3 regions of the Gordonia sp. YC-XJ4 genome follow, and region 3 is predicted to be linked to each of the others. Evidence: riboswitches for the same ligand, from Rfam matches in the RefSeq annotation. Region 3 holds a riboswitch; each other region holds the start of a gene.

Region 1 (9,993 bases), 200 kb from region 3:
GGGCGAACCAACGAGGTCCCGGTGTCGGCCATGCCCGATTTACCCCGCCGCAATATACGATCTCGCGGTCGCCGAATCGGTTGTGGGGGTCCACTATTTAGCTGCCGGTGGGCCTGACGTGCGCTATGCCGTCGGCCCACCGGCAGCCATGATCTCACCGTCACGAGGAGTATGTCGATGGCCACGGATTCGGCTCCGGCCGCCGCCCCACAGGGACGCCGCAAGCGCGTTCACCCGGTCGATCAGGTGCCACCGTTCGGCAAACTCGTCACCCTCGGGTTCCAGCACGTGGTCGCCTTCTACGCCGGAGCCGTCCTCGTCCCGCTGCTGATCGCGAACGCCATCGGGCTCGACGATCAGGCACTCACCATGCTCATCACCGCCGACCTGTTCACCTGCGGCATCGCCTCGCTGCTGCAGGCGGTCGGCATCTGGAAGATCGGCGTCCGCCTACCACTGCTGCAGGGCATCACCTTCGCGACGCTCGCTCCTGTCATCAAGATCGCCAACGATCACGGTGGCGGTCGGGTCGGCCTGCTGACGGTGTACGGCGCGGTGATCTCGGCCGGCGTGTTCACCTTCCTGATCGCACCGTTCTTCGCCAAACTGATCCGATTCTTCCCACCGGTGGTCACCGGCACCGTCATCACGATCATCGGCATCAGCCTGATCCCGGTCGGTGCGGGCGACGCGGTCACCGACCCCAACAGCGCCACCGGCGCGCACGACGCCGGGAACGGCCGGTGGGTTGTCTACTGCATCTGCACCATCGCGCTGATCGTGCTGATGCAGCGATTCTTCCGAGGCTTCTGGGCGACCATCTCGATCCTGCTCGGCCTCGGCGTCATGACCTTCGTCGCATGGTGTTTCGGCGACGCCCACTTCGACCGGGTCGCCGAGGCGAGCTGGGTCGGCTTCACCCCGCCGTTCGCCTTCGGATGGCCCCGATTCGATCTCATCGCGATCGTGTCGCTGATCGTGGTGCTCATGGTGACCGCGGTGGAATCGACGGGCTCGGTCTTCGCGACCGGAGAGATCGTCGGCAAACGCATCCGCAAGGAGGACATCGCCGCCACCGTCCGCGCCGACGGCATCGCCACCATCATCGGCGGCAGCTTCAACTCGTTCCCGTACACGGCGTTCTCCGAGAATGTCGGCCTGGTCCGGATGACCGGGGTCAAGAGCCGGTTCGTCGTCGCCTGCGCCGGCGGCATCATGATCATCCTGGGCGTCCTGCCCAAGACCGCGAACATCGTCGGGTCGATTCCCTCCCCGGTTCTCGGCGGTGCCGCACTCATCATGTTCGCGACGGTCGCCATCGTCGGCATCCAGACGCTGACGACCGTCGACTTCACCGACCACCGCAACCTGTCGATCGCCGCGACCTCCATCGCCGTGGCCCTCTACGTCCAGTTCTCACAGTCGTCGGCTCCGACGACCATCCTGGACAAGGGCGCGGAGGTGAAGGTCCCGGAACTGCCCGGCGTCGACATCGCCGTGCCGGGCATCCTGCAGATCCCCTTCTCCACCGGCATCACCATGGGCGCGATCACCGCCATCCTGATGAACATCCTGTTCTTCCACATCGGCAGCAAGGGACCGGCCGTCGCCGGAGGCGGTTCAATCACGCTCGACGAGGTGAACACCATGAGCAAGGAGAAGTTCCGCGAGACCTTCGGCGAGGTTGTGCAGGGCGTCGACTGGGTTCTCGACAGAGCTTGGGAGCAGCGGCCTTTCGACGACGTACACGATCTGCGCAGCGCCTTCCAGGAGGCGATGCTGACCGGCAGCGACACCCAGCAGCTCGACCTGATCCGGGCCTTCCCCGACCTCGGCGCCGAGGACGAGGAAACCGGCGAGCTGATCGCGGTCGACCACAAGGGTCTGTCGCACCTCGAGGAGACCGAGCACGAGAACGTCGTGAATCTCGCTGCCGCCTATCGGGAGCACTTCGGGTTCCCGTTGGTGATCTGCGCCCGTGAGACCGAACGCTACGACCGCGTGCTGCGCAACGGCTGGTCCCGCATGGACAACTCGGAGACCTCCGAGAAGTCGTTCGCGCTCATCGAGATCGCCAAGATCGTCAACCATCGCTTCGACGATCTGGTTGCCGACGCCAACCCGCTGACGTCGGTGCGATTCGGCCGTCAGCCCGAACTCTCCTAGGCTGATCGGCGTGCGACGAGTCGACTGGCGAGGGTTGCCCAGTTTCAACGAGCTGACCGAACGGCAGGCCATCGGCACGCTCTACGAGTGTTGTAGTTCGTCGATCTGGGCGCTGCGTGTGGCCAAGGCCCGACCGTTCTCCGACGACGAGGCATTGCTCTCCTATGCCGATCTCATCCTGGCCGAGCTCACCGACGCCGACCTCGACGAGGCCCTGGCCGGTCACCCCCGGATCGGCGATCGCCCGGACAACGCGTCCTCCACGCGTGAGCAGTCCGGGGTGACCGGCGCCGATCCGGCAGTGTTGGCCGAACTCAAGGAGCTCAACAAGGCCTACGACGAGAAGTTCGGGCACGTGTACCTCGTCTTCGCCAATGGGCGGCCCGCGGCGGAGTTGCTGGCCATCCTCAAGGAGCGGATGCGCAACGACCCGGCGACCGAGCGGCGAGTGCTGCGGATGGAGTTGGCCAAGATCAACCGAAGTCGACTGCAGCGCATGCTCACCCCGGCGATCGAGTATGTTGACGACTGAGCAGCGCAGTCGATCCACGAGGAGCGAACCACCGAGATGACCGGTCTGTCCACCCATGTCCTCGACGCGGTCTCCGGTGCACCCGCGGTGGGCGTCGGGGTCTCCCTGCAGGATGCCGCGGGCGGCGAAGTCGCCTCCGGCGTCACCGATTCCGACGGTCGCATCGCGCAGGTGAACACCGACCCGCTCGTGCCCGGCATCTACCATCTGGTGTTCGACACCGGAGAGTGGTTCGCCGACAACGACATCCGGGGGTTCTATCCGGAGGTCGACATCTGCTTCACCGTCGACGATCCCGAACGGCATCACCACGTCCCGCTGTTACTGAGCCCGTACTCGTATTCCACCTATCGCGGTAGCTGACCGGGCGCGCACACGGGTATCCGGGGGCATCCTCTATGCTCGGCGGTGCAGTTGGTTCGCCGCCCCGTCCGTCGTGGCCTCCGATGTCATGGAGGCCCCGCGTCCGGGTCCGGCGTCGTAAGAGGGAATCCGGTGCGAATCCGGAACTGTCCCGCAGCGGTATGTCGGAACGACCGCCGTCATCGAGCACTGGACGCACGCGTCCGGGAAGCGACGGCCACTAGGACCGCGACCTGATGGTCGCCCGCCGACGAGTCCGAAGACCTGCCTGCTGTACCGGCCGCGCCGCGGCCGGTGGCTCGTCGCCTCGTGGAATGGGCGCAGGTCGAAGCGAGTGCCAGGTGATGCGCGGATGCCGTGCACGTTCTCTCCGGCGTCCCTTCGGCACGCCCTGCAACGGCGACGGACCGTCGGAAACCATTGCAGGAGTGCACCACCCATGTCCAAACGGACGACCCCGTTTTCCGCCACCGTGCTCGGCACGCCCCGCATCGGCCCACGCCGTGAGCTCAAGCGCGCGATCGAGAGCTACTGGGCGGGGCGCATCGACGCCGCCGGCCTCGAGACCGTGGCCGCCGGGCTGCGGCGCGACACCATCGCGACGCTGGCGGCGGCCGGCCTCGACTCGATCCCGGTCAACACCTTCTCCTATTACGATCAGATGCTCGACACCGCCGTGCTGCTCGGCGCCCTGCCCGAGCGGGTCGCACACATCACCGATCCCCTCGACCGCTACTTCGCAGCGGCCCGCGGCACCGCCGACGTCACGCCGCTGGAGATGACCAAGTGGTTCGACACCAACTACCACTACCTCGTGCCCGAGATCGGCGACGCGACAGCCTTCTCCCTGCACCCGGAGAAGGTGCTCGCGGAGGTGGCCGAGGCGCAGGCCGCCGGTGTGAGCGCACGTCCGGTCGTCATCGGGCCGATCACCTTTCTGGCGTTGTCGAAATCCGCTCATGACACCGCAGGCGGGGGCTCCCCGCTCGATCGCCTCAACGAGTTGCTGCCGCTGTATCTGGATCTGCTGGCCCGCCTGGCCGACACCGGAGTCGAGTGGGTACAGATCGACGAACCGATCCTGGTCACCGATGCCGCAGAGCGCCTCCCCGCGCTGGCCGGCTCGGTGTACTCGACCCTCGCGCAAGCGAGCTCGCGACCGGCACTTTGTGTCGCCACGTACTTCGGCGACGCCCGGGACAGTGTGCGAGCCCTTGCGCGCACCGGCATCGAGGCGGTGGCCGTCGATGTGATCGAGGGCTCCCTCGAGTCGGTGGCCGACGTACCCGAACTGGCCGACATGCTCGTCGTGGCCGGCGTGGTCAATGGGCGCAACATCTGGCGTACCGATCTCGAGAAAGCCCTGGCCACCCTGGGCACCCTGCTCGGGTCGGCGGGGTCGTTGGCGGTGTCCACCTCGTGTTCGACGCTGCACGTGCCGTATTCCGTCGAACCCGAAACCGGGCTCGACGACAACCTGCGCGGTTGGCTGGCCTTTGCCGCGGAGAAGTACCGCGAGGTCGCGATCCTGTCCGAGGCGTTGCGCCACGGTCGGGAGTCCCAGGCCGACGCGTTCGACGCCGCCGCCGCCGCGTTGGCCACCCGCGAATCCGATCCGCGAGTGCACAACCCGGCCGTGCGTGAGCGTCTGGCCGCCATCACCGACGCCGACCGCAAGCGAGGCGATGCCGCGACCCGCTCGGCTGCGCAATCCGAGCGACTGAATCTCCCGCCGTTGCCCACCACGACGATCGGCTCCTATCCGCAGACCTCGGCGATCCGGCTGGCCCGCGCCGCGCTGCGCTCCGGTGAGATCGATGACGCCGAGTACGTCCGTCGGATGCAGGCAGAAATCGCCGATGTGGTTGCGCTGCAAGAGGAGATCGGACTCGATGTACTCGTCCACGGCGAGCCGGAGCGCAACGACATGGTGCAGTATTTCGCCGAGCAACTCGACGGCTTCTTCGCCACCGCCCATGCCTGGGTGCAGTCCTACGGGACCCGGTGCGTGCGTCCGCCGATTCTGTTCGGCGACGTCTCCCGCCCGGCGCCGATGACCGTCGACTGGATCGCCTACGCCCAATCGCTGACCGGCAAGCCGGTCAAGGGCATGCTCACCGGGCCCGTCACGATCCTCGCGTGGTCATTCGTGCGTGACGATCAACCCCTGTCCGACTCGGCCGACCAGATCGCCCTCGCGATCCGGGACGAGACGATCGATCTCGAGCGGATCGGCATCGGCATCATCCAGGTCGACGAGCCGGCCCTGCGTGAGCTGCTCCCGCTGCGGGACGCCGACAAGCCCGCGTACCTCGACTGGGCGGTCCGGGCATTCCGGCTGGCCACCTCGGGCGTCGCCGACGCCACGCAGGTCCACACCCATCTGTGCTACTCGGAGTTCGGCGAGGTCATCGGTGCGATCGCCGAACTCGACGCCGATGTCACCTCGATCGAGGCGGCACGGTCGAGCATGGAGGTCCTCGACGACCTCAACGCCATCGGATTCGCCAACGGCGTCGGGCCGGGTGTGTACGACATCCACTCACCGCGTGTCCCCGACGTCACCGAGATCGAATCGTCGTTGCGCGCGGCGCTCGATGCCGTCGGGCCGCAGCGCCTGTGGGTGAATCCGGACTGCGGTCTGAAGACTCGCGGCACCACCGAGGTGACCGCGGCGCTGACGAATCTGGTCTCGGCGGCCAAAGCGGCACGCGCACTGGCCAACTGAGCCGACAGTCAGCTGAGCCGATTGCGGAGGCCGGTCGGGAGGACCCGGGTGTGCGACCCCGGGTTCGCTCCGTGGTCGGTCGGCAGATCTCGCACCGACCAGTGTGAGGGTCGCTTGTCGGCCGTCGAGGAGTCCCGCGGCGGCGAGTGCGATCGATCCCGTGCAGACGCTGGTCACGTACTGCGCGGAACGCCCGAGGTTAGGAGAGCTCGCTGCGAAGAATGGCGGCGCCCTGGGCGAGCGCGACCATCTTCTGCCATGCGACACCACGTGCGAGCGGTGCCATGCCGCAGTTCCCGCTGGCGTAGAGCTTGTCCTTGTCGACGAAGGGGAGTGCTTTGCGCAGTGTCGCTGCCACTTCCGCCGGCGTCTCGATGGTGTCGCTGGCCACGTCGATCGCTCCCAGCATGACCGTCTTGCCACGGAGTAGTTCGATCACCTCGACAGGAACCCGCGAGTTGTGGCTCTCCAGGGACACGATGTCGATCGATGATTGTTGCAATAGTGGGAACGACTCTTCGTACTGGCGCCATTCGGGCCCCAGCGTTGCCTTCCAGTCGGTGTTGGCCTTGATGCCGTAGCCGTAACAGATGTGGACGGCGGTTCGGCAGCTCAGTCCTTCGGTGGCCCGCTCGAGTGCCGCGATACCCCAGTCCTTGAGTTCGTCGAAGAACACGTTGAATGCGGGCTCGTCGATCTGGATGATGTCGACGCCGGCCGCCTGCAAGTCCTTTGCTTCTTGGTTCAGTATGGTTGCGAACTCCCACGCGAGCTGCTCGCGGCTCCGGTAGTGGTCGTCGTAGAGGGTGTCGATCATTGTCATCGGGCCGGGGAGGGCCCATTTGATCGGCTGATCGGTTTCGACCCGAAGACGCTTCGCATCCTCTGCGAAGACCGACTCTTCGCGACTCACCGCGCCGACAACCGTCGGGACACTCGCGTCATAGCGGTCACGAATGCGCACGGTCTCACGGCGGTCGAAATCGACGCCACTGAGGTGCTCGATGAACGTGGTCACGAAGTGCTGACGTGTCTGTTCACCATCGCTGATGATGTCGAGCCCGGCTCGACTCTGATCGTGTGCCGCGAGTGTCTGGGCGTCGAGCTTCCCCTGCCGCAGTTCGTCGTCGTGTAACTTCCACGGGGACCAGAGCTTCTCCGGCTCGGAGAGCCACGCGGGCTTGGGCAGGCTGCCGACGATCGTGGCGGGCAGGAGTTCATTCATCTCGGATACCTCAGTTCTCGCGCCGATCAGGCCGATTGCTTTGTCGCCCAACGCGCAAGGACATCGCCGTACGGTTTCATGAGCCTCACCTCGGTGAATTTTCCCTGGGTGGCCGCGAGCTGGGTGCGTTCGACCCGGTCGTAAGTCACCTGCGGGAGTGAGTAGTTGCCGTAGTCGAGACTCGGCCGGTACACCTGTGCCGCCGCTGTGTTCGCGCTGTAGATCTCGGGACGGTAGATCTTCTGGAACGTCTCCATCGTCGCGACCGTTCCCGCAAGCGCGATGAACGAGTAGTCGTTGAGTAGGTCGCCGCGGTGGTAGAAGGCCAGCGGGGCAACGGAACCCGGAGGCATGAAGTAGCGGACCGTGAGCCCCATCTTGCCAAAGTACTCATCGGTGAGCGACAGCGCGTCCGACACATACTCCACCCCCAGAATCGGGTGGTGGTTCGTGAGGCGGGTGTAGGTCCGCGACGTCGAGACGCTGATGCAGATGACCGGCGGCTGGGAGAACCGTTGGCGGTACTCGTCCGATTCGAGGAAGCGCTGAAAGACCTGCCCGTGCAGATCGCCGAAGTCGCTGGGGACACCCGTCGCCTGGTGTCCGGGGAGCCGAACGCTGAAGTCGTAGTCGCGAATGTAGGAGGAGAAGTTGTTTCCGACGATGCCCTTGGTACGGGTCCCCGTGGCGGTCTCGACGATGTCCACGTCGAGCACCTCGATCACCGGAAATGCGGCGTCGTCCCCTACCGAGGCGAGATGTAGGTCCACCGAGACGATGTCGAGTTCGAGTTCGTAGCGGTCACCGCGCGGATTGTCCCAGTGGAGCAGTTCATTGACCCGGGTGTTCATCATCGTCACGGCGTTGCGAAGATTCTGCTCACGGTCGTCGCCGCGTGCGAGATTCGCGAAGTTCGTCGTTCCACGTGAGCTGCTCGACGGGGTGTAGCCCTCGTCGAAGCGCGTCGTACCGATGCTGAAGACACATTCGTTTGTCATGGTGATCAGATGCCCCATTCACTTGCACCGCGCTCAACGACGGTCGCCATCGCGCGATTCACTGCCTGAGTTACGCAGCACTTCGATCTGACTTCCCATGGTCGAGGGCCCATCGGCGCGACCGATGGCACTCGGGAGCCGGTGGCCCGAAGCGGCGTTGACAGCAGTGTATGCAGGCGCCTCTCCATAGCCTAATTACACTTCACGATACCTGGGGATAGGAATCAGCTATGCCAGCAGATCGACTCCGAAACTCGATACCACATCGCGCATCTCCGCCACGAATCGCTCGGCCTGGGCGGTCAACGAGACCGAGGCATGTCCGATCCAGCCGATCTCGATGCGCTCGTCCACCTCGAGCGGAACAGCGACTATCGACGGATCCAGATCGTCGGAGATGATGCCGGTCGAGATGGTGTACCCGCCGAGACCGATCATCAGGTTGAAGATGGTTGCTCGGTCGCTCACTCGGATGTCTTGCTTGGATGAACGCGTGGAGAGGATCTCTTCGGCGAGATAGAACGAGTTGTTCCCGCCCTGGTCGAACGTGAGCCGCGGGAGGTCGTCGAGATCCTTCAGCGTGACACTCTTCTTGCCTGCGAGGTGGTTCGTGCGGGCGATGAAAATGTGCGGTGTCGTGAAGAACAGCGGCGTAAAGGTCAGCCCCGCTTCGCGGAGCAGCTTGTTGATCACGTTTGCGTTGAAACCGTTGCGATAGAGCACGCCGACCTCACTTCGCAGAGTGCGGACATCTTCGATGATGTCCCAAGTCCGGGTCTCGCGAAGACTGAACGCGTATTCGGCAGCCTCAGAGGCTTTCACCATACGAGCAAAGGCGTCGACGACGAAGGAGTAGTGCTGAGTGGAAACGGCGAGGAGTCGGCGCGAGGGGCCGCGCCCGAGGTACCGCTGTTCCAGTAGTTCCGCTTGCTCGACGACCTGGCGCGCGTAGCTGAGGAACTCCGCCCCGTCGTCGGTGAGGGTGACTCCCCGGTTCGAGCGGACGAACAGTGAACGTTCGAGCCGGCTTTCGAGGTCCTTGAGCGCGGCGGACATGGTCGGTTGAGCCACATAGAGCATGTCCGCCGCGGCACTGATCGATCCCTCCGCTGCCACCTCCACGAAGTAGCGCAACTGCTGCAGCGTGATTCCACGCAGCGCTCCTGCGGCGTGCCGTGCCATACCAGAAGACTAACGAACCGCCGTGGAGATCCGAAGTCCACACGGTCTCCACCAGACCCAGGACGGTTCACTTCGGCGCCTCAATTCCTCATCTGGTCAGCAGCCCACTCGCCTTCTACGCGCGCACGTCGACCGATGGTGACCGACCGAGGGCCCGAGGCGTCCACCCACACCGGGCGGCTGCCGCGTGTCCTGCAACCTGTACTCGCCACGCTCGCAGCACAATTGGCCTCCGGCGACGCCCGCCCCTACGGGGCGGACACCCCACCCTCGCCCGGTCCCCAGCCCTTCGACGTCCGCCACCCCGGCAGACCACACCACAAGGAGACACCAGTGAGCTCCCCGCGCCCTGCTTGCCTGCCTCAGTGGGCGCCCGCGAGGTGCCCGCTGAGGCGCTCGAGCCGCTCGGCGCTGTCGGGGTTCAGCCCGATGATGGTGGCGCTCTTACCCTTTGCCGCGTACTTGGTGACGATCGCGTCGAGTGCCGCAACGGTGGACGCATCCCAGATATGCGATTCGCTCATGTCGATGATCACGGTCGTCGGGTCGTCCGCGTAATCGAACTGGTAGACCAGGTCGTTGCTGGACGCGAAGAAGAGTTCTCCGCGCACCTGATAGACGCGCGTTTCGGGATCCGGGTGATCCACCACGACGACCTCGGTGACGTGGGCGACCCGTCGCGCGAAGAGCACCATCGCGGTGAGCACACCGACGACGACGCCGTAGGCCAGGTTGTGCGTGGCCACCGTGACGACGACGGTGACGAGCATGACCGCGGTTTCGCTCTTGGGCATGCGCC
Region 2 (9,993 bases), 170 kb from region 3:
GATCTCGCCGACCTGATGCCCGGCCCGGCCGATGCGTTGCAGACCACTGGCCACCGACGGCGGCGCTTCGACCTGGACGACGAGATCTACTGCGCCCATGTCGATTCCGAGCTCGAGGGAGCTGGTGGCCACCACACATCGCAACCGGCCGGTCTTGAGTTCGTCCTCGATTTCGGCGCGCTGCTCCTTGCTGACCGACCCGTGGTGTGCCCGGGCCAGTAGGGTCGTGGCCGCCGAGGACGCTCCGCTACCCATCACCATCGCCGGAGCGCCCCCGGCGACCCGCGGGTTGGCCGCAGCGGTCACCGCGGCGGGCGCGATGCGGGATTCGGCGATCTCGTTGAGCCGTGCGGTCAGTCGCTCGGCGAGGCGACGGGAGTTGGCGAACACGATGGTCGTGCGATTGGCCTCGATGAGATCGACGATCGCCGATTCGACGTAGGGCCACAGCGATCCCGCGGTCGGGGAGAACGCGTCGTCGAGATCCCCGGAACCGGGTGCGTCCGGTGGCGGCGGGATGTTGGCCATGTCTTCCACGGGCACGTCGACGCGAAGATCGAAGGTCTTGCTCGCGGGTGGCCGCACGATGGTGCACGGCGCGGCACCGGCCAGGAAGCCCGCGACCACCTCGGGTGGGCGGACCGTCGCCGACAATCCGATGCGCTGTGCGGGTGCCTCCAACAACTCGTCGAGACGCTCGAGGGACAGCGCCAGATGGGTGCCGCGTTTGGTGCCGGCCACCGCGTGGACCTCGTCGATGATGACGGCCTCGACGCCGGTCAGCGTCTCCCGCGCCGACGACGTCAGCATCAGGTACAGCGACTCCGGGGTGGTGATGAGGATGTCCGGGGGTGTGCGGACCAGACTGCGGCGGGTCGCGGCGGGGGTGTCCCCGGAGCGCAGGCCGACGGTGATCGCCGGCTCGGGATCGCCGAGTTCCTGCGCCGCGCGGGTGATGCCGGTCAGCGGTGCACGCAGGTTGCGTTCGACGTCGACGGCGAGGGCCTTGAGTGGCGAGATGTAGACGACGCGGGTGCCGCGCGGCCGATCCGGGCGAGCGGCGAGGCGGTCGAGCGCCCACAAGAATGCCGAGAGGGTCTTACCCGAACCGGTGGGGGCAATGACCAGCGTGTGGTTGCCGTCGGCGATCGAGGACCACGCCCCGGTCTGTGCGGCGGTCGGCTCGGCGAAGGTGCCGCTGAACCACCGCCGGGTGGGGGCGGTGAAGCGATCGAGGACCGACGGCGAAGCCATCCACCCATCATCCATGCTCCCTCCGACAAATCGCCGCGGCGGCGTTCTGCTCGTTTTGTCCGATGGGTCGCGCCGGTCACATTTGCCGGGTATACAGTTCTCGCCAGATGCTGACGGAAACCCGGTGCGAATCCGGGGCGGTCGCGCCACTGTGAGCCGGGTCAGGGAGTCGCCCCCGCCCGACGAGTCAGGATTCCGCCGAGCATCGATCCGACAAGCGCTGGGACGCGTCATCCCACGAAAGGACCTTCCGATGGTTGCAAGCACACACCAGAACAAGGCGCGGGCCCTCGCGGTACCCGACCTCTCCGTCGCATCGGCAGCCCTGTGGCTGACCGCCACCTTCATCCTCGCCGCGATGGCCTACTACTTCATCGGCTACGACCAAGGTGCATGGTCGGTGTTCGGCAACGACACCCACATCCACGAATTCGTGCACGACTCGCGGCACTTCCTCGGCTTCCCCTGCCACTGATCGAACGAGCACGGAGACAACCGAACATGGAGAAGAAATTCATCGGTGCCGGTCTGCTGTCGGGACTCGTCGCCGGGATCGTTGCCTACGTTTTCGCTCGGATCTTCATCGAGCCGCAGGTGGCCAAGGCCATCGATTACGAGGACGGTCGCAGTGAGGCCGAAGAGGCCCTGATGGCCGCGCAAGGGCACGGCGGCCACGAGCACGGCGCCGAGGTGTTCACCCGCTCGGTGCAGGAGAACATCGGTGCGGGCGTGGGGACCATCGTTTTCGCGGTGTCGATGGGCGCGTTCTTCGCAATCGCGTTCACGGTTCTGTGGACCTACCTGGCGCATCACCGCGCCGGAGCCGACCCACGCTGGGCGGCGGCCCTGATCGGGCTCCTCGGCTTCGTCGCGGTCTTCGGGGTGCCGTTCTTCGCATACCCGGCCAACCCGCCGGCCGTCGGCGACGACGACACCATCGGTGCGCGATCGACGGCGTACCTCACCCTCACGGTCATCTCGGTGGTCGCGGTGATCGCGGCGGTCGTTGTGGCGCTGTGGCTCCGGCAACGCTGGGGAGGGCTCGCGGCCTCGGTGGTCGCCGCCGTCGGTTACCTGGTGGTCGTGACCATTGCGATCGCGCTGCTGCCCGAGTTCCATGAGGTTCCCGACCCGGTCATGAACGGCGACGCGATCGTCTTCCCCGGATTCCCGGGCGCGGTGATCGGCGACTTCCGGGTGTATGTGATCGCCAACCAGGTGATCCTGTGGACCGTTCTGACCACGACCTTCGCGGGAATCATGACCTGGCTCAGCCGTTCTGATCCTGCGCGCCGGGCGACGACACCGGCCGCGGCACACAGTAACTGATCGCTGCTCCACGTCCGCCCTGCACGCTCGTGGGGCGGACGTGGTGCGTTCGTGGGGTCTGCCGAGAAGGTGGGTGGGTCAGATGAGTACGCAGTCGCCGCAGACGGCGCCCCGATCGCCGCTGACCCGATAGATCAAACAGCAACTGCGCCGGCGGAATCCCGGTCCCGCGCGTAACCGCCCGTCCTCGACATGGGGCTCGGCGAGAACACGGTCGGCCGCGGCGACGGCGAGATCGCCGTGTTCGGGGCGCGCCGTCGCGATGAGTCTGGCGGCGCTGTTGGTCGCCGAGGCGACGTTGCCCCACAGCGTTCGCCCACTCACCCCGAATGCGTCGCCGACGGCGTCGGTGAGTGCGCCGATGATCCCGTCGGCCAGGTTGGGCCGGGCGTCGGTCGCCGCGGTGGTGACCGAGAGCGGATAGGGCCCACCCAATTCGTCCTGCCACCAGAGGTCCGCGGCCGTGAACGATATCGGCGGTTCGTCGAGCGCCTCCACAGCGATCATCGGAGCGATGAGACGAGCGACGAGCCCGAGGTGGGTGACCGACGCAGCCACCCTCTGCTCGACACGTGACGTGCCGCCCACCCCGAGTGCGGCACGCACACGGTCCACGCGCGACTCCAGCATGCGCGCGTCCTCGAGTAGGTCGGCCATCGTGAGCCACGGTGCATCACCCCGCTGCCCGCGGGCGTGCGTGGCGACTCCGAAAAAGGGGCCGAGGTCGTCGAGGGAGGAGGTCACTGCCGGACGAGCGTAGCCTGCTCGCCGATGGTCTGTGGGGTCGACGGATGCATCCGGTTCATCAGGGCACCGAAGACCATTCCGATGACCAACCACACCAGAGCCTGGTTCAGGATCGAATACCACCGGAACTTCCAGAGCACGTCGGCGTCGAAGCCCGGATAGACGATCTGCCCTGGCGCATAGACCCTTCCGTCGATCGTGAGTGGGCGATCGAGGATGTTGGTGATGGGTTGCGGTGTCTCGGTGGCGGCGCGTGCGAAGCCGAACTCGCTGGTGTGGTCGACGTTTGCCGACAGGTCACCGAGAGACGGCAGCACGGCCAGAACGATGCCGAACAGTATGAGGAAGCCGACTCCGGCCACGAGGATCGCGCGTTGCGTACCGATCCGGGAATGCAGACGATGTACGACGTAGACCGCGAGACCGAGTAGGACGAGTGAGATCGCGACCATTGCGAGGTAGAGCTGACCGCGGGTTTCGATCGTGAAGGTGTGCCCGATCGCCGGTGGATTGGCCGGGTACTTCACGAACGGCAGCAGGTAGATACCGAGAAAGCCGAAGCCTGCGATGAGCCAGGACAGATACCGCGCGCGCAGTGCGGTCCGGCCCATGAGGATCAGGTAGGCGACGGCCACCAGGGCGCCCATCGCGACCGAGAAGCCGATGATGCCGGTGGCGATGCCCACGGTCGACTGGATCGTCCGGCTGAAGATCTCCGGACCATCGGGTTCGGTCGCCCGACCGGCCGCCTGGTTGAGTGCGTTGAGGACGTCGTCGCGGCCTGATTCGTAGTCGATGGCCTTGTTGATGACGGGTTCGGCGAAGACACGAGCAAAGACGAAGCCCAGGATGCCGGCGATCAGTCCGGCGAGGGCTCCGCGCCCGATGACGCGGAGTTCGGTCATGAATCCGGCTCAGTGGCAGGGGAAGCCGAGGAAGTGGCGAGCGTCATGAACCCACTCGTGCACGACCATGGTGTGCCCGAATACCGAGGTCATGCCTTCGTCGACACCGATGAAGTAGTAGGCGAGCAGGGCCAACAGGACGGTGATCCCCAAGATCAGCGCTACGCGCGTGCGCGACAGGGCTTCGGGGGAGACGGCGACACCGGGCTGCGGCGTGGCGACATGGGTACTCATCGGGACCTCCTCGGGGTGACGCGCCCCGGTTGTCGGGCTATGACTCGACGGCGACGTGTCTGACTGACCCGCGGGCGCGAGTTCACAGTGGCGCAACCGTCCCGGAATCGCACCGGGTTCCATACGCCGTCTGTCATAAGCAGACCAGTTGCGAAAGCGCAGGTCAAGCGCGTGTCCGTATTGAGTCGATTGTCCTTACCCCACTCTCTGGCCCATGAAGACACAATTGTGCCTTTCTGTATCTTGACGCTGATCGTGACGACTGACACAGTTGGACTGAAACAAGTTCTCATGGCAGCCGACGGGCGCTGTCCGATGATTCTGCGAGGTGTCGATGTTCGAGTGGTCCGATGAAGATCTGATGGTGCGCGACGCCTTGCGGGCGTTCATCGACAAGGAGATCCGGCCGCACATCGACGAGCTCGAGACCGGCCAGCTCCCGCCCTACGACATCACCCGAAAACTGTTGTCCACCTTCGGTGTCGACGCCATGGCCAAGGACGCGCTGGAGAAGGAACTCGAGGCCGAGGCGGCCGGCGAGAAGCCTGCGGGCGGCGGCGGAGCCGGCATGGCCGGGTCGATGTTCATGATCGTCAACATCGAACTGGCCGGGGTCTGTCTCGGTCTGGTCGGCTCGATGGGCGTCAGCATGGGCCTGACGGCGTCGGCGATCCGGGGTAAGGGCACCCTCGCGCAGAAGAAGCGGTGGCTGCCCGAGCTGGTCACCATGGAAAAGGTCGGGGCCTGGGCGATCACCGAACCCGACTCCGGCTCCGACGCCCTTGGCGGCATGAAGACCACCGTGCGCCGCGATGGTGACGAGTATCTGTTGAACGGACAGAAGACGTTCATCACCAACGGCCCGTACGCCGACACCATCGTGGTCTTCGCCAAACTCGACGACGGCTCGGATACCCCCATGCGCGATCGCAAGGTGCTCTCGTTCGTTCTGGACAAGGGGATGCCCGGACTCACCCAGGGCAAGGCGTTCAAGAAGATGGGCATGATGAGTTCGCCCACCGGCGAGCTGTTCTTCGACAACGTCCGCCTCGGTCGGGACCGGCTGCTCGGCGAGACCGAGGACACCGGGTCCGACGCGCGCGGCGCCGAGGGGGCGAAATCCGGTTTCACCGCCGAGCGTATCGGGATCGCGGCGCTGTCGATGGGCATCATCAACGAATGTCTGCGCCTGAGTGTCGATTACGCGAAGAACCGCAAGCTGTGGGGCCAGGAGATCGGGCGCTTCCAGCTGATCCAGCTCAAACTCGCCGAGATGGAGGTGGCGCGGATCAACGTGCAGAACATGCTCTTCAGTGCGATCGAGCGGGCCAAGGCCGGTAAGCCGCTGAGCCTGGCCGAGGCGTCGGCGATGAAGCTCTACTCGTCGAAGGCGGCCACCGATGTCGCGATGGAGGCCGTGCAGCTCTTCGGCGGCAACGGTTACATGGCCGAGTACCGCGTCGAACAACTTGCGCGCGATGCCAAGTCGCTGATGATCTATGCCGGCAGCAACGAGATCCAGGTGACCCACGTCGCCAAGGGGCTCCTGGCCTGACGGGCGGTGGACGGGCCACCGGGATACCTCCGGGGGTTCGACGCCGTCGGCCGCGAATCGCCCCGGCGATCGGTGGACCGAGACGATCCGTGTGGTACCGCGAGTCGTTCTCGGTCACCTCACGTGCCGGTGAACACCAGCACGATCAACGCGATGTTGAGTAGCACGATCATTGCCGACGCAACGGTTGCCAGGATGCGCAGCGGCCAGCCGTCGGCGAACTCGCCCATGATCGAGCGGTCGGACGTCAGCCGGCCCAGCGGGATGATCGCGAACGGGATGCCGAAGCTCAGCACCACCTGTGAGAGCACCAGTGCCCATGTGGGATCGACCCCGACAGCGAGAACGACCAGGGCGGGGATCAGCGTGACCAGTCGGCGAACCAGCAGCGGCACCCGCTTGTGCAGAAGCCCGGCCATGATCGCCGCACCCGCCGACGACCCGACCGAGGTGGCGGCCAGGCCGCTCGCGAGCAGACCGATCGCGAAGATGGTCGCCATCGCCGGCCCCATCGAGTCGGCCACGGCATGGTAGGCGCCCTCGATGGTGTCGGTGCCCTGCTTGCCCAGCAGGTTCTGCGCGGCCAGGAGCAGCAAGGCGATGTTGACGGCGCCGGCGACGGTCAGGGCGATCACCACATCCCACCGGGTCACGCGGACGAGTTTGCGTCGCCGGGGCAGACTTTCGGTGACCCCGTGGCGATCGATGACCAGCGCCGAATGGACATAGATGGCGTGCGGCATGACCGTCGCACCCAGCATCGATGCCGCGAGTAACACCGTCTCGGGTCCCTCGAGACGGGGGATCATCCCGCCGAGCACATCGCCGGCGGTCGGCGGGTTCACCACGAGCCCCGCGAGGAAGCCGACCACGATGATGGCCAGCATGCCCACGATCACCGTCTCGAAGACGCGTTGGCGGCGAGGGTTCTGCAGCAACAACATCAGCGTCGAGATGATGCCCACGATCACCCCACCCAGGACGAGGGGCAGGTCGAACAGCAACTGCAGGGCTATCGCGCCGCCGAGGACCTCGGCGAGGTCGGTGGCGATCGCCACCACCTCGGCCTGAACCCAGAATGCTTGGCGTTTGCGGCGACTCAGCCGCTCTCCGAGGAGACCGGGCAGGCTGCGGCCGGTGACGATGCCGAGTTTGGCCGACTGATACTGGATGAGCATCGCGATGAGATTGGCGACGACGAGCACCCACACCAGCAGGAAGCCGTAGCGCGCGCCCGCAGTGATGTTGGCGGCGACGTTGCCGGGATCGACGTAGGCGATGGCTGCGACGAAGGCCGGGCCGAACAGCGCCACGTGACGCAACGAGCGCATCCGGCGGCCGTGTATGCGGCCGCGCGTCGATCCGGCCTCCGATCCGCTCTCGCGGGTGTCCACCTGGCTCACCAGCTCAATGTGGCACACCGGCGGCCAGTGATCAAGTCGTGCGAAACAAAAAGTTCGGGTAGCCGAAAACTCATGTCCGGCTGAGTCGCCAGATCCGGTCACGGGACATGGGGGTCTCGTACGGACGGGTGCCGATGGCGCGCCGAATGGCATTGGCCAGAGCTGCCGCCACCGGGTTGAACGGCGATTCGCTCATCGACTTCGCGCCGTAGGGTCCGAGGCGGTCGGAGGTCTCGGCGAACATCACCTCGGTGACCGGGATGTCGGCCATCTGCGGTACCCGATAGGTCCGCAGAACCGGTGTCAGCGGTACGCCCTTGCCGTCGAGCATGATCTCCTCGTACAGCGCCGAGCCGATGCCTTGCGCCACACCGCCTTCCACCTGGCCGAGACATTGCTGGGGATTCATCACCGTGCCCGCGTCGGCGGCGTGCACCGACTGCAGGATCGCCACCGCACCGGTCTCGGTGTTCACCGCGACCCGAAAAGCCTGGACGTTGAACGCGATCGAGCGCAGATCGCCCCGTTCGATGCCGGTCGCCACGACGCGCGGTCCGGTCGCCGACTCCTGCCGGTGCTCGGCGTCGACAGCAGCGATCAGATCGCCGAAACCGATCACCGTGGCATCGACGAGTGCTCCGTCCGGGCACAGGCGCACGTCGGCGGCATCGCGTCCCGACAGCCTCGTGGCCGCCTCGACCAGCAGTTCGCGCAACCGCAGGGCCGCGCCGTGGACGGCCTTGCCGGCCACCGTGGTGCCGGCCGAGGCGAACGCTCCGGTGTCGTAGGCGGCGGCATCGGTGTCGCCGTGGCGCAACGACACCCGGGACAACTCGGTCGACATCGCGCTGGCCACGATCTGGGCTTGTACGGTGGTGGTGCCGTTGCCGAATTCGGCTGTGCCCGAGCCGATGTGGTAGGTGCCGTCGGCGTCGACGGCCACCGTGACGGTCGCATGATGCCCGCGGGGGGCCATCGTCGCGATGGCGGCCAGCGCCATACCCTCGCCGACCCGCCAGTGCGGGCCGGCCGGCGGGGCCACACCGTTGCCGCGTGCCAGGGCGGCCTGCGCGAGGTCGAGGCACTGGTCGAGACCGTAGCTGCCGTACACCAGGTCGTCTTCGGGCTCGGGGTGGGCGATGAGCAATGGATCACCGTCGGCCACCGCATTGCGTCTGCGCAACTCGAACGGATCGATGTCGAGCGTCAGCGCCAACTCGTCCATTGCACTCTCGATCGCGAAGATCACCTGTCCCAACCCGTAACCACGGAACGCACCCGACGGCGGATTGTTGGTGTAGACGACCTCGGCGTCGATCCGCTTCACCGGGCAGTTGTAGACCGACACCGACTCGGCGCACGCATGGAACATCACCCCGATCGCGTGGTTGCCGTACGCGCCGGTGTCGGACAGGACGTCGACCTTCATCGCGGTCAGTCGCCCCGTCTCGTCCGCACCGAGTTCGACGCCCACCCGGAACGGATGCCGGTAGGTGGTGCGCGTCATCTCCTCGGTGCGCGTCATCTCATAGGCCACCGGCCGGCCGGTACGGAGGACGGCCAGGGCGACGATATCCTCGGTGAGCAATTCCTGCTTGCCGCCGAAACCGCCACCGACGCGCGCCGCGAAGACCCGAACCCGCTCCGGTGGCAACTCGAGCAACAACGCGAGCTCGTCGCGCACCAGGAACGGCACCTGGGTGCTGGTTCGCAGCACCAGACGACCGTCGTCATCGATCCAGCCGAGGGTTCCGTGGGTTTCCAACTGGGCGTGCGACACCCGCCCGGTTTTCCATGTACCCCCGACCCGCACCGCCGAGCCCTCCAGTGCGGCAACCACATCACCGCCGAATCCCTCGTGGAATGCCGCGATCACATTACGGTCGGCGTCGACGACACGATCCTCGGGAGTGCGGTCGGGGTGCACGAGTGGCGCGCCCGGCAGCCGGGCTTCCTCCGGATCGAACACGGCGGGCAACAGCTCGTAGGTCACCTCGATGAGGCGACACGCCTCCTCGGCGGCCGCCGCGGTGTCGGCGACGACGGCGGCCACGCGCTGACCGACGAATCGCACGACCGGGTCGAGGACCAGGGTGTCGTCGGGATCGTCGTCGCGGGACTCGTGGCGGGCGGTGGAGAACCGTCGGGTGCTCACATTCTCGTGGGTCAGGATGAGCGAGACGCCGGGCACCGACGATGCCGCCGCGGTGTCGATGGCGGTGATCCGGGCGTGTGGATGCGGGGAGCCGAGCACGCGCAGGAACTGGGTACCGGGTACGTCGATGTCGAAGGTGTAGGGCTCGGTGCCGGTGACGACGCGCTGCGCGGCAAGGGGATTGGCGGACGCTCCGACGCCGCACGAGCTCGCGGCGGAGTCGGCGCGGGTCGTGGCGTCCGGGCAATGGGTGCGCTCGGCTCGTGCCACCCCGTCCCGGATGGCGGCGTCGACGGCCCGATAGCCGGTGCAGCGGCACAGGTTTCCCTTCATCCGCCGCGGTAGGTCGTCGAGGTCGGCGGCCTCGAGGGTGGACGCGGTGACGATCATCCCCGCGGTGCAGAAACCGCA
Region 3 (9,993 bases):
ACCAATAACGTACGCCATCAGGCGTCACCGGGCTCATCGCGACACCCGCTCACCGCGCCGGGCGAGCCAGGTCTCGACGGTTGTGTCGGTCTGCACGAACCCGTCGCGCGGCAACAACCCGTTCGTCCGAAGCGCCGGACCCCCGATACGCACCGGAATCACACATCGTGGGGAACCGTCTTGACGAGCAACATCTTTCGCCAGATCGGCGAAGTCCAGTACCTCCGGCCCGGCCACCTCGACATCGCCGCGTGCGGGTTCGAGCGCCGCATCGGCCACGGCGTCGGCGGCGTCGGCAGCAGCCAACGGCCGACACCTCATGCGCGGCACCATCGCCACCGGCCCCAGACTCATGCGCCCGAGCAGTTGCTCGGCGAGTTCGAACCATTGGGCCGAGTGCACCACCCTCAGCACCTCGGGCCCGAGCAACTCGCGGTAGACCCGCTCCTGCTCACCCTTGCCCTGGTAGTAGCCGAACTTCGCGTTGACCGCCGGATCGGCGGCATTGATGATCGACAGGCAGACAACACGGCCCACCCCGGCGGTGACCGCCCCCTCGGCGATCCGCCGCGCAACCGTGCCGAAGAAGTCGACGGCGACCTTGGCACGAGTGGTCGTGACGTTGACACAATCGACGATGACATCGGCACCTGCGCACGCCTGCGCCACGCCGTCGCCGGTGTACGCATCGACACCGGCCGACCTCTGCGCGGCGACCACCTCGATCCCTCTGCCCTGCAACGTTTCGCCCAGGTGGCGTCCGATCTCACCGCTCGCCCCGAACACGACTGTCCGCATCCCTTGCCTCCTCCGGTTTCACATCTCGAGTGTCGTGTCACCTACGGTAGGGAGTAATTGCACCGGAAAAGAGGTCCAATCCGATGGCCGAAAAGAAGGTCAATTCGACCGAGGGCGACCCGTGGGAGCGTGTGGCGGCACGCCTGGGCACCGACCTGTTCCTCGATCTCCAGCCGGACCCGTCGACGACGGCACGAGGACGCGGAGCCATGCGACGCCGCGCTCTCGCCGACGCCCTGCGCGACGCCATCTCCGATGGTCGGCTACCCCCGGGAACCATGGTGCCGCCGTACCGGTCGCTGGCCGCCGATCTCGGACTCGCCCGCGGCACGGTGGCGGCCGTGTACGCCGAACTCGTTGCCGAGGGCCGCCTCACCGCGCGTCAGGGCTCGGGCACACGAGTGGCCGGCGGGATACATCCGCAGCCGGCCAGTCTGGCGCCACCAACGGTCACCCTGCCCACTGCAGACCACGATTTCGCTCTCGGGCAACCGAATCCGTCGCTGTTTCCGCGGTCGGCATGGGCTGCCTCGACACGACGTGCACTGAACGGCGCCTCCGACTCCGTCTTCGCGCCGTCGGCACCCAACGGCAGCGAGACACTGCGCACCGAACTGGCCGCCTACCTCGCCCGTGCCCGCGGCGTCCGGACCAGCCCGGACTGCATCGTGTTGACCACCTCGGTCAGTGGGTCGCTGGATCTGTTGTCGCGCACCGTGTTCGGGAGGAAAGTGGCTGTCGAAAGCCACGGCCTGCCGTTCCATCGGGAGGTCATCGCCCGGCGCGGTGTCGCCACCTCGCCGCTACCCGTCGATGCCCGGGGTGCCGACGTGTCGCGTCTGGCCGACTCCGGCGTCGACGCCGTCGTGCTGACGCCGAGTCATCAGTATCCGTTCGGCGTGGCACTGGCACCGGATCGGCGCGCGGAGGTCGTCGAGTGGGCCACGCGTACCGACGCGGTGATCGTCGAAGACGACTACGACGGCGAGTTGCGCTACGACCGTGACCCGGTGGGAGCGCTGCAGGGTCTCGCACCCGACTCGGTGATCCAGACCGGATCGGTGAGCAAGAGCCTCTCGCCCGCGGTGCGGATCGGCTGGCTCGTCCTGCCGCCGCGGCTGGTGTCGTCGGTCATGTGGGCCAAGGGGGTTCGCGAGCCGGACGCCTCGATCGTCGATCAGCTCGTGCTCGCCGACATGATCGCGGCCGGCACCTACGACACCCACATCCGGCGCAGCCGTCAGTTCTATCGCGCGCGGCGCGATCACCTCATCGCCCGGCTCGCCGCCGATGGGATCGAGGTGTCCGGCATCGCGGCCGGCCTGCATGCGGTGATCCCGCTGCCGGTCGACGTCGAGCACCGACTCCTGCGGGACTGTCACGCACGGGGTTTCGCCTTCGGCGGCCTCGACGCCATGCGCCACCCCGACGCCGATCCGCCCGTCGACGAGAACGGCGTCGCTCAGGGCGGGCTGGTCGTCGGATTCGCGAGTCCGGCCAACTCGACCTTCGTCCGCGACGTCGACGCCCTCGCCACCCTGATCACCGAGTACCGCTGACCGACGAAGTGCCCGGAGCTACTTACCGAATCGCCGATTCCGGGCTGCGTAATCGCGTAGCGCGCGCAGGAAGTCCACCCGGCGGAACTCCGGCCAGTACGCGTCGGTGAACCAGATCTCCGAATACGCGCTCTGCCACAGCAGGAATCCGGAGAGCCGCTGCTCTCCGGACGTGCGGATGACCAGATCCGGATCGGGCTGCCCCTTGGTGTAGAGGTTGCGGTCGATGGCCTCCACCGTGACCGCGTCGATCATCTGCTCGGGCGTCCCGCCGTGGGCTTTGCACTCCGCGAGCAGCGCGCGCACGGCGTCGACGATCTCCTGACGCCCGCCGTAGCCGACGGCGACGTTGACGTTCATGCCGTCGCGGCCCCGGGTGCGTTCGGAGGCACTGCGCAGCCGCTGCGCGACCGCCTCCGGCAGCTGATCGAGCGTGCCGACGATGCGCACCTGCCAGTCGCCGGCCGGTGCCTCGGGGTCGGCGTCGTCGGCGGGCCGGGAGATCTCGTCGACGATGTCGGGCACGATCTCCATCAACGCGTCGAGTTCCTCGGATTCACGCTGCAGGTTCTCCGTCGACAGCAGGTAGATGGTCACCGTCTCGATGCCCAGCCCGGCGCACCATCCGAGCATGTCGGCGATACGGCGGGCACCGACGCGATGGCCATGGCTGACGTCCTCGAAACCGGCTTCGCGTGCCCAACGCCGGTTTCCGTCGCAGATGATCGCGACGTGGCACGGCAGACGGGTGGTGTCCATCAGCTGGACCAGGCGTCGCTCGTACACGGTGAGCATCGGGCCGCGCAGGCGATCGGGAAGCAGTTTCATCGCGACCCAGATTAGCCGCGCCCGGTCGCGGGTGTGTGCGGTCGTCGGTGTCCCAACGGACGGGAGGTGATCGCCACATCATCCCGCACGGCAGCTAACTTACGATACCGTAGGTTCCTGTGATGACCGTGCTGACGACGCCCGTGGCCGATCGGCCGAGGTTGCGGGGCGTGATCCATCAGTACGCGGCCTTCGTGGCCGCGGCCTGCGGTATCGCCGTGGTGATCGGCGCTGCACTCCTGCTCGGCGCCGCCGCATCGACGGCGTGTGCGATCTACGCGATCACCATCGTCGGTCTCTTCGGCGTGTCGGCGACCTATCACCGCGTGCACTGGAAGACCGTCCGCGCCCAGATCCGCATGAAGCGCGCCGACCATTCGATGATCTTCCTGTTCATCGCCGGAACGTACACACCGTTCTGTGTGGTTGCCCTGCCGTCCCCGCTGCGCTGGTGGGTGCTCGGGATCGTGTGGATCGGTGCCGTCGCCGGGGTGGTGCTCAAGATCGTCTGGCCCGCGGCACCGCGCTGGCTCGGCGTGGCGCTCTACGTGCTGCTCGGTTGGGTGATCGTCGCCGTCGCCCCGACCCTGGTGACCCACGCGGGGGTCACCGTCATGGTGCTCCTCGCCCTCGGTGGGGTCTTTTACACCGTCGGCGGCATCCTCTACGCGCTGCGGCGCCCCAACCCGTGGCCGGCGACCTTCGGTCACCACGAGGTCTTCCACGTGTGTACCGCGATCGCGGCGCTGCTGCACTACATCGCGGTGTGGTTGGTGCTGGCCTGACACGCCCCACCGTGCTGGGCCCAACAACCGCATCCCCGAGTTCGTCGGCCCCGGGCTGTCACCGACCGATCGACCGCAGGTATTTCGCCAGCGCCACCGTGGTCGCCGGATTCCGCGGGCCCTCGACGAGCGCGGCGTACGGGAACGAGAGGAAATGCCGCTCCCGCACCGCAGTGGTGTTGGCCATCAGCGGCTGTGACTCGAGCTGGCGGATCTTGGCGTCCACCGTGTTCTGCTCGCCGGCACCGTAATCGACGATGACGATGACGTCAGGGTTGCGCTGCGCCGCGGCTTCCCACGACGTGGTGGTCCAGGAGTCGTTGAGATCGCCGAACACGTTGGTGCCGCCGGCCTCGTCGATGATCTGATCCGGCGCCGCGTTGCGCCCGGAGGTGAACGGGCTCGGGTCGGCGCTGTCGAAGAGGAACACCTTGGCCCGTGAACCGGCCTGCGGGGCTCCGCGCCCGGCCTCGGCGACCTGTGACTTGTACTGCGACACAAGGTCACCGGCGCGGCGCTGCACGCCGAAGATCTCACCGAGATTGCTCATGTCGGCGTAGAGCGCATCGAAGGGCCGCATGATGCCGCGCGCGGTGCTGCCGGCCTGCCGGCACGCCTCGGTCAACTGATACGGGACCGCGCCGATGGTGCGTATCCAGTCCGGGGTGACTCCCGTGGACTCCTTGAACCCGTAGTTCCATCCGGCGAACACGAAGTCGGGTTCGGCGGCCGCGATGACCTCTCGGGTAAAGGCGTCACCGAGGTTCTTGGTCGATGCGAAATCCGACTTCCACGGCGAGGAGGCGATGTCACGTTCCTTGCCCGCGTAGGTCGTGTAGCCGACCATCCGATCGGCGAGCCCGAGGGCGAACATGAACTCGGTGATACCGGTGTCGTTGGTGAGTACGCGGTCCGGCACGCCGGGAACCGTCAGGGGCGCACCACAGTTGGTGACGGTCACCGAGGCCCCGGCGGACCTCTGCGACGGCGACGCCACGTCGGCGCCGCATCCGGCGAGTGTCAGCAGTGCCGCGCAGACCAGCGCGAGCAGCGGAAGTCTTCTCATGGTTGCCTTTCATCGAAGAGGATCTGGGGGACGTCGAGGCGGGGATGCCGGACGATGTGGGCGTCGATGTCGAACCAGGCGCGCAGATTCGCGGGGACCAGCACCTGCTCGGGAGTGCCGGTCCCGACGACCCGACCGCCGACGAGGACGAGCAGCGTGTCACAGAACTGGGCGGCGATGTTCAGATCGTGCAGGGCCGCCACCACGGTGACGCCGGAGTCGCGGGCTGCGGCCAGCACCGAGAACTGGTGTCGCACATCGAGATGGTTGGTCGGTTCGTCGAGCACCATGACCCGTGGCTGCTGGGCGAGTACCCGCGCGATCAGCACCCGCTGCGCCTCACCCCCGGACAGCGAGGTGAAGACACGATCCGCGAGATGGCCGACCCCGGCGACACCCATGGCCTCCTCGACCGCCGCCGCATCCCTCGCCCGGGACGTCCGCGCGATCGACCGATGTGGGAACCGACCGCTGGCGACCACCTCGGCTGCGGTGAAATCGAAGTCCAGCGTGGAACTCTGGGTGAGCGCGGCGACCTGACGGGCGTTGTCGCGCATCGAGATGGCGGTGACGTCGACGCCGTCGACCTCGACGTGGCCGGTCGTGGGGCGCTGGGCGCGATACAGACAACGCAGCAGTGTCGATTTCCCGCTGCCGTTGGGTCCGATCACGCCGAGAAAACTCCCCGGCGCAGCGGTGAAGGTCACCTCGCGCAGCAACGTTGCCGAACCGATGTCGACGCCGACCCCGTGATAGCCCGCTGTCGTCATCTTCCCCACCCCCGGTGGTCGTCAACCCGTTTCATCGATCGACCACGCTGCGTCGGCGGTGCATGAGGATCAGGAACATCGGCACCCCGACGGCGGCGGTGATCGCGCCCAGCGGCAATTCTTGTGGCGGCACGGCGGTTCTGGCGACGAGATCGGCGGCGACGAGAAACACCGCGCCGATGAGCGGAGCGATCACCACGAGGCGGCGATGGTCGGCGCCGACGAGGAGCCGCGCGACGTGGGGAACGACGAGCCCGACGAAGCCGATCGCCCCGCACACCGACACCATCACACCGGTCATCAACGCCGACAACGCAAATGCCATGACGCGGAACCGCGACGCCGACAACCCGAGAGACGCGGCGACCTCGTCGCCCATGGCGAGGGCATTGAGCGAGCGCGCCAAGCCTGCCACCGCGATCACCCCGCCGACGGTCACGACGCCCACGAGGACCGCCGAATACCAGCCGGCCGCGGCCAGACTGCCCAGGAGCCAGAACATCACGCTGCGCGCGGCGTCGCCGGTGGGTGCGAGGAACACCAACACCGTGGTCAGCGCCGAGAAGCCGTAGCCCACCGCGGTGCCGGTCAACACGAGTCGCAATGGCGTCAATCCGCCTGCACCGGAGGCCATCCCGAACACGATGAGGGTCGCGAGCAGTGCTCCGGCGAAGGCCGCGACCGGCATCGCATAGAGCCCGATGCCCGACAGGACGCCGAAGAGCACCACGCTCGTGGCCCCCACCGATGCGCCGGAGGAGATACCGAGCACGTACGGGTCGGCGAGCGGGTTGCGCACCATCGCCTGCACGACCACTCCCACCACCGACAACCCGGCGCCCACCACCGCTCCGGTGATCACCCGTGGTACCCGCGAATCGATGACGATCCAGTACGCGGCGGCGTCGTCGGCGGAGATCGAGCCGCCGGTCAGTGCGGCCCACACGAAGCGCGGCACATCGGTTCCACCGACGTCGGCGGTACCGAACGCCACACCCGCCCATGCGACCACGAACAGCGCGAGCACACCGAGCACCGCGAGCACGCCGACACGCGCCCAGGTCGGCGCGGGTGGCGCGGCCTGCGGTGAGGTGTGATCGTCCACTGTGGCACGGTCTCTCGTCGGGCGGAAGACAGCCGCGCACGACAGATCGGCGCACCGGCCATATCCCGCGAGGCAAGTGTCGACCACGGTTGTCCATGGCCACGGCGGCAGGTCTTCGGACTTCGGACCCGGCACCGAGATGCCACCTACCCGCGGCCGCTTCCCGGACCGTGAGGTCCAGTGCGAGGAGCCGCTGTCGTTTCCGTCACCGCTGCGGGGCAGCTCTGGATTCTCACCAGATTCCCTTTTCACCGACCGGCCCGTGTGGCCCGGTCGGAACCGACGCGCGCTGAGCGTAGCAGGCATCTCGCCGAGGCGTCGCCCAGGTCTTCACCCCCGCATCACCGAGTCGTGGCCGGTCGTCGTCCGTGACGACACCGTGCGGTGATCGCCTCGATGCATGTCCTCCCCCAGCCATATTCCGCTACGCGTCACCCCGGACAAGGTGCTGCGCGCCGGGACGACCCGCCGTCGATTCCTCACCTGGACCGCGCTGGCCGCCGGGCTGGCCACCGCACCCACCCTGTTCGCGACCGACGCCGCCTCTGCTCCACGGGTCCGAGGTGCCGGCCACCCGTTCGCCCTGGGAATCGCCTCCGGCGATCCACTCCCCGACGCCGTCATCCTGTGGACGAGGCTGGCGACCGACCCCCTCGCATCCGGGGCCGGCATGGGCGCCGACACCCACGATGTGGGGTGGGAAGTGGCCCGCGACGAACGGATGCGGAGCGTCGTGGCGCGTGGGGTGACCCGTGCCGGCCCGGACACCGGGCACTGCGTGCACGTCGACGTCCGCGGCCTGACGCCCGGGACCGACTACTTCTACCGATTTCGCGCGCTCGGCGAGATCTCCGAGGTCGGCCGGACCCGAACCGCACAGCGCGTCGGAACACCTACCGGCGCACTGTCATTCGTTGTCGCCTCCTGTCAGGCCTGGGCCGACGGCCACTATCCGGCGTTCGGTGACATGGCCCGCGGGGCCCCCGACGTAATGTTTCATCTGGGCGACTACATCTACGAGAAGCCGATCCCCATGGGCGGCGGTGTACGCGACACCGCGGTGGTACCGGCGTCGGCGTATCGCGAATGCCGTGACCTCGACGACTACCGCGAACGCTACGCCCTGTACAAACTCGACCCGAACCTGCAAGCGGCGCATCGGATGAGCCCGTTCATCACGATCTTCGATGACCACGAGGTCGACAACAACTGGGCCGCCGACACTCCCGAGGACGACCAACCCATACCGCAGTTCCTGCTCCGCCGGGCTACGGGCATGCGCGCCTGGTGGGAGAACACCGCCGTTCGGCTCGCCCCGCCCGAGCGCGGATTTCGTGCCTATCGTCGCTTCACGTTCGGCGATCTCGCTCAGTTCAGCGTCCTCGACACGCGTACCCACCGCAGCGATCAGGTCAACGGCGACAATGACACCGGGCAGAACGCGGCCACCGCCGACCCACACCGCACCATCACCGGCGCAGCCCAGGAGCGGTGGATACTCGACGGTCTCGCGGCCTCCGGCAGCCGATGGAACGTCCTGGCCCACCAGACGACGATCGCCGACCTCGCGCGCGAGCGTGACGGGGTCCGCGCGGTGAGCATGGACGGATGGAGCGGGGTACGAGGCGTCGCGGGCCCGTGTCCTCGACGGCGCCCGCGAACGCCGAACCCCCAACCTCGTGTCGATCGTCGGCGACATCCACCGGAATGTGGTGTCGGAGTTGCGATCCACCTACACCCGACCTGCGCCCACGGTCGGTGTCGAGTTGGCGGGCACATCCATCAGCTCCGGCGGCGACGGAGCCGACAGTGACGAGTCCGATCGACAACTCAAGGCCGCCTCACCCCACGTACGATTCGGCAACGCCCAACGCGGATACGTCCTGACCACGATCACCCACGACCGGTGGGAGGCGCGGTTCCGGGTCTGCCCGACCGTCAGCACCGCCGACGCCCGGCTCCACACACGCGCAGTGGTGACCATTCCGGCCGGATGCCCCGAGGTCGAGGTGCTCTGAGCAGACCATCAGAGCAACTGTGCCCGCACCACATCTGCTGTGCGCTGCGCGATTCCGCGCACAGCAGCATCGTATGGCACCACTGGCGAAGCGCTCGACAACATGGACACATGAGCGAACAGAAGACCTCCCCACCCCTCCGTAAACGCACCGCCGAGAGCCTGCTGAACCAACGCATCCTGATGCTCGATTCGGCACTCGACGACGAGATCGGCAGTGCGCTGTGCGCACAGTTGGTGATGCTGTCGGCACACGATCCGGTCGCCGACATCGGCCTGTGGATCAACTCTCCGGGCGGCTCGGTGCCCGCGATGCTCGCCATCATGGACACGATGCGGATCATCCCGAACGACGTGGTGACGGTCAACCTCGGAATGGCCTACAGCGCAGGACAATTCTTGCTCTGCTGCGGCACCCGCGGAAAAAGATTCATCTTGCCGCACGCAAAGGTGTTGCTGCACCAGGGATCTGCGGGGATCGGCGGTTACGCCCCCGATATCGAGTTGCAGGCCGACGACCTGCGCCATGTTCGGGACACCGTTCTCGGGGTCATCGCCGAGCGCACGGGCCAGACCCGTGATCGGGTGTTCGCCGACTCGCTGCGCGATCACGTGTTCACCGCGGAGGAGGCGCTTGCGTACGGCTTCGTCGATCACGTCGTCGACTCGGTGGCACAGTTGCGTCCGGCCGCGACCACACCGGCCGGATTCGGGGTGATCCGATGAGCACCTACACGATTCCCAACGTCATCAGCCGAACGCCGCAGGGCGAGCGCGTCATGGATATCTACAGCCGATTGCTCGACGACCGAATCCTCTATCTGGGAACCGAACTCGACGACGGCGTCGCCAACGCACTCATCGCACAATTGCTCCACCTCGATTCCGACAACCCGGAGGCGCCGATCGACCTCTACATCAACTCTCCCGGGGGATCGGTGATGGCCACCTTCGCGCTCTACGACACCATGCAGTACTGTCACGCGCCCATCGCGACCACCTGTGTGGGACAGGCACTCTCGTCGACCGCCCTGCTGCTGGCGGCGGGCCGACCAGGCCGGCGTG

Evidence for each region. Region 3 has a riboswitch for cobalamin ahead of AC5ZH6_RS08305 (FecCD family ABC transporter permease). Riboswitches for the same ligand answer to the same signal wherever they lie in the genome.
Region 1: another riboswitch for cobalamin. It lies ahead of metE (5-methyltetrahydropteroyltriglutamate--homocysteine S-methyltransferase); the one in region 3 lies ahead of AC5ZH6_RS08305 (FecCD family ABC transporter permease).
Region 2: another riboswitch for cobalamin. It lies ahead of AC5ZH6_RS09075 (CbtB domain-containing protein); the one in region 3 lies ahead of AC5ZH6_RS08305 (FecCD family ABC transporter permease).

The regions. Positions count from the first base shown of each region.
Region 1 is NZ_CM183447.1:2,090,784-2,100,776, reverse strand. It holds gene AC5ZH6_RS09235 (solute carrier family 23 protein) at 178-2,166, shown strand; gene uraD (2-oxo-4-hydroxy-4-carboxy-5-ureidoimidazoline decarboxylase) at 2,177-2,698, shown strand; gene uraH (hydroxyisourate hydrolase) at 2,735-3,061, shown strand; cobalamin riboswitch at 3,137-3,347, shown strand; gene metE (5-methyltetrahydropteroyltriglutamate--homocysteine S-methyltransferase) at 3,501-5,789, shown strand; partial or broken gene AC5ZH6_RS09215 (DJ-1/PfpI family protein) at 5,898-5,981, opposite strand; gene AC5ZH6_RS09210 (methionine synthase) at 5,989-7,014, opposite strand; gene AC5ZH6_RS09205 (putative oxygenase MesX) at 7,041-8,012, opposite strand; gene AC5ZH6_RS09200 (LysR family transcriptional regulator) at 8,241-9,194, opposite strand; gene AC5ZH6_RS09195 (SulP family inorganic anion transporter) at 9,557-9,993, opposite strand, start outside.
Region 2 is NZ_CM183447.1:2,059,286-2,069,278, forward strand. It holds gene AC5ZH6_RS09070 (ATP-dependent helicase) at 1-1,254, opposite strand, end outside; cobalamin riboswitch at 1,325-1,471, shown strand; gene AC5ZH6_RS09075 (CbtB domain-containing protein) at 1,508-1,729, shown strand; gene AC5ZH6_RS09080 (CbtA family protein) at 1,756-2,583, shown strand; gene AC5ZH6_RS09085 ((2Fe-2S)-binding protein) at 2,662-3,327, opposite strand; gene AC5ZH6_RS09090 (CbtA family protein) at 3,324-4,235, opposite strand; gene AC5ZH6_RS09095 (CbtB-domain containing protein) at 4,245-4,469, opposite strand; gene AC5ZH6_RS09100 (acyl-CoA dehydrogenase family protein) at 4,804-6,024, shown strand; gene AC5ZH6_RS09105 (Nramp family divalent metal transporter) at 6,144-7,427, opposite strand; gene AC5ZH6_RS09110 (molybdopterin-dependent oxidoreductase) at 7,498-9,993, opposite strand, start outside.
Region 3 is NZ_CM183447.1:1,890,588-1,900,580, reverse strand. It holds gene AC5ZH6_RS08340 (carboxymuconolactone decarboxylase family protein) at 1-37, opposite strand, end outside; gene AC5ZH6_RS08335 (SDR family oxidoreductase) at 34-798, opposite strand; gene pdxR (MocR-like pyridoxine biosynthesis transcription factor PdxR) at 882-2,357, shown strand; gene AC5ZH6_RS08325 (isoprenyl transferase) at 2,376-3,185, opposite strand; gene trhA (PAQR family membrane homeostasis protein TrhA) at 3,308-3,970, shown strand; gene AC5ZH6_RS08315 (ABC transporter substrate-binding protein) at 4,029-5,036, opposite strand; gene AC5ZH6_RS08310 (ABC transporter ATP-binding protein) at 5,033-5,806, opposite strand; gene AC5ZH6_RS08305 (FecCD family ABC transporter permease) at 5,838-6,911, opposite strand; cobalamin riboswitch at 7,001-7,210, opposite strand; partial or broken gene AC5ZH6_RS08300 (alkaline phosphatase D family protein) at 7,312-8,929, shown strand; gene AC5ZH6_RS08295 (ClpP family protease) at 9,040-9,654, shown strand; gene AC5ZH6_RS08290 (ClpP family protease) at 9,651-9,993, shown strand, end outside.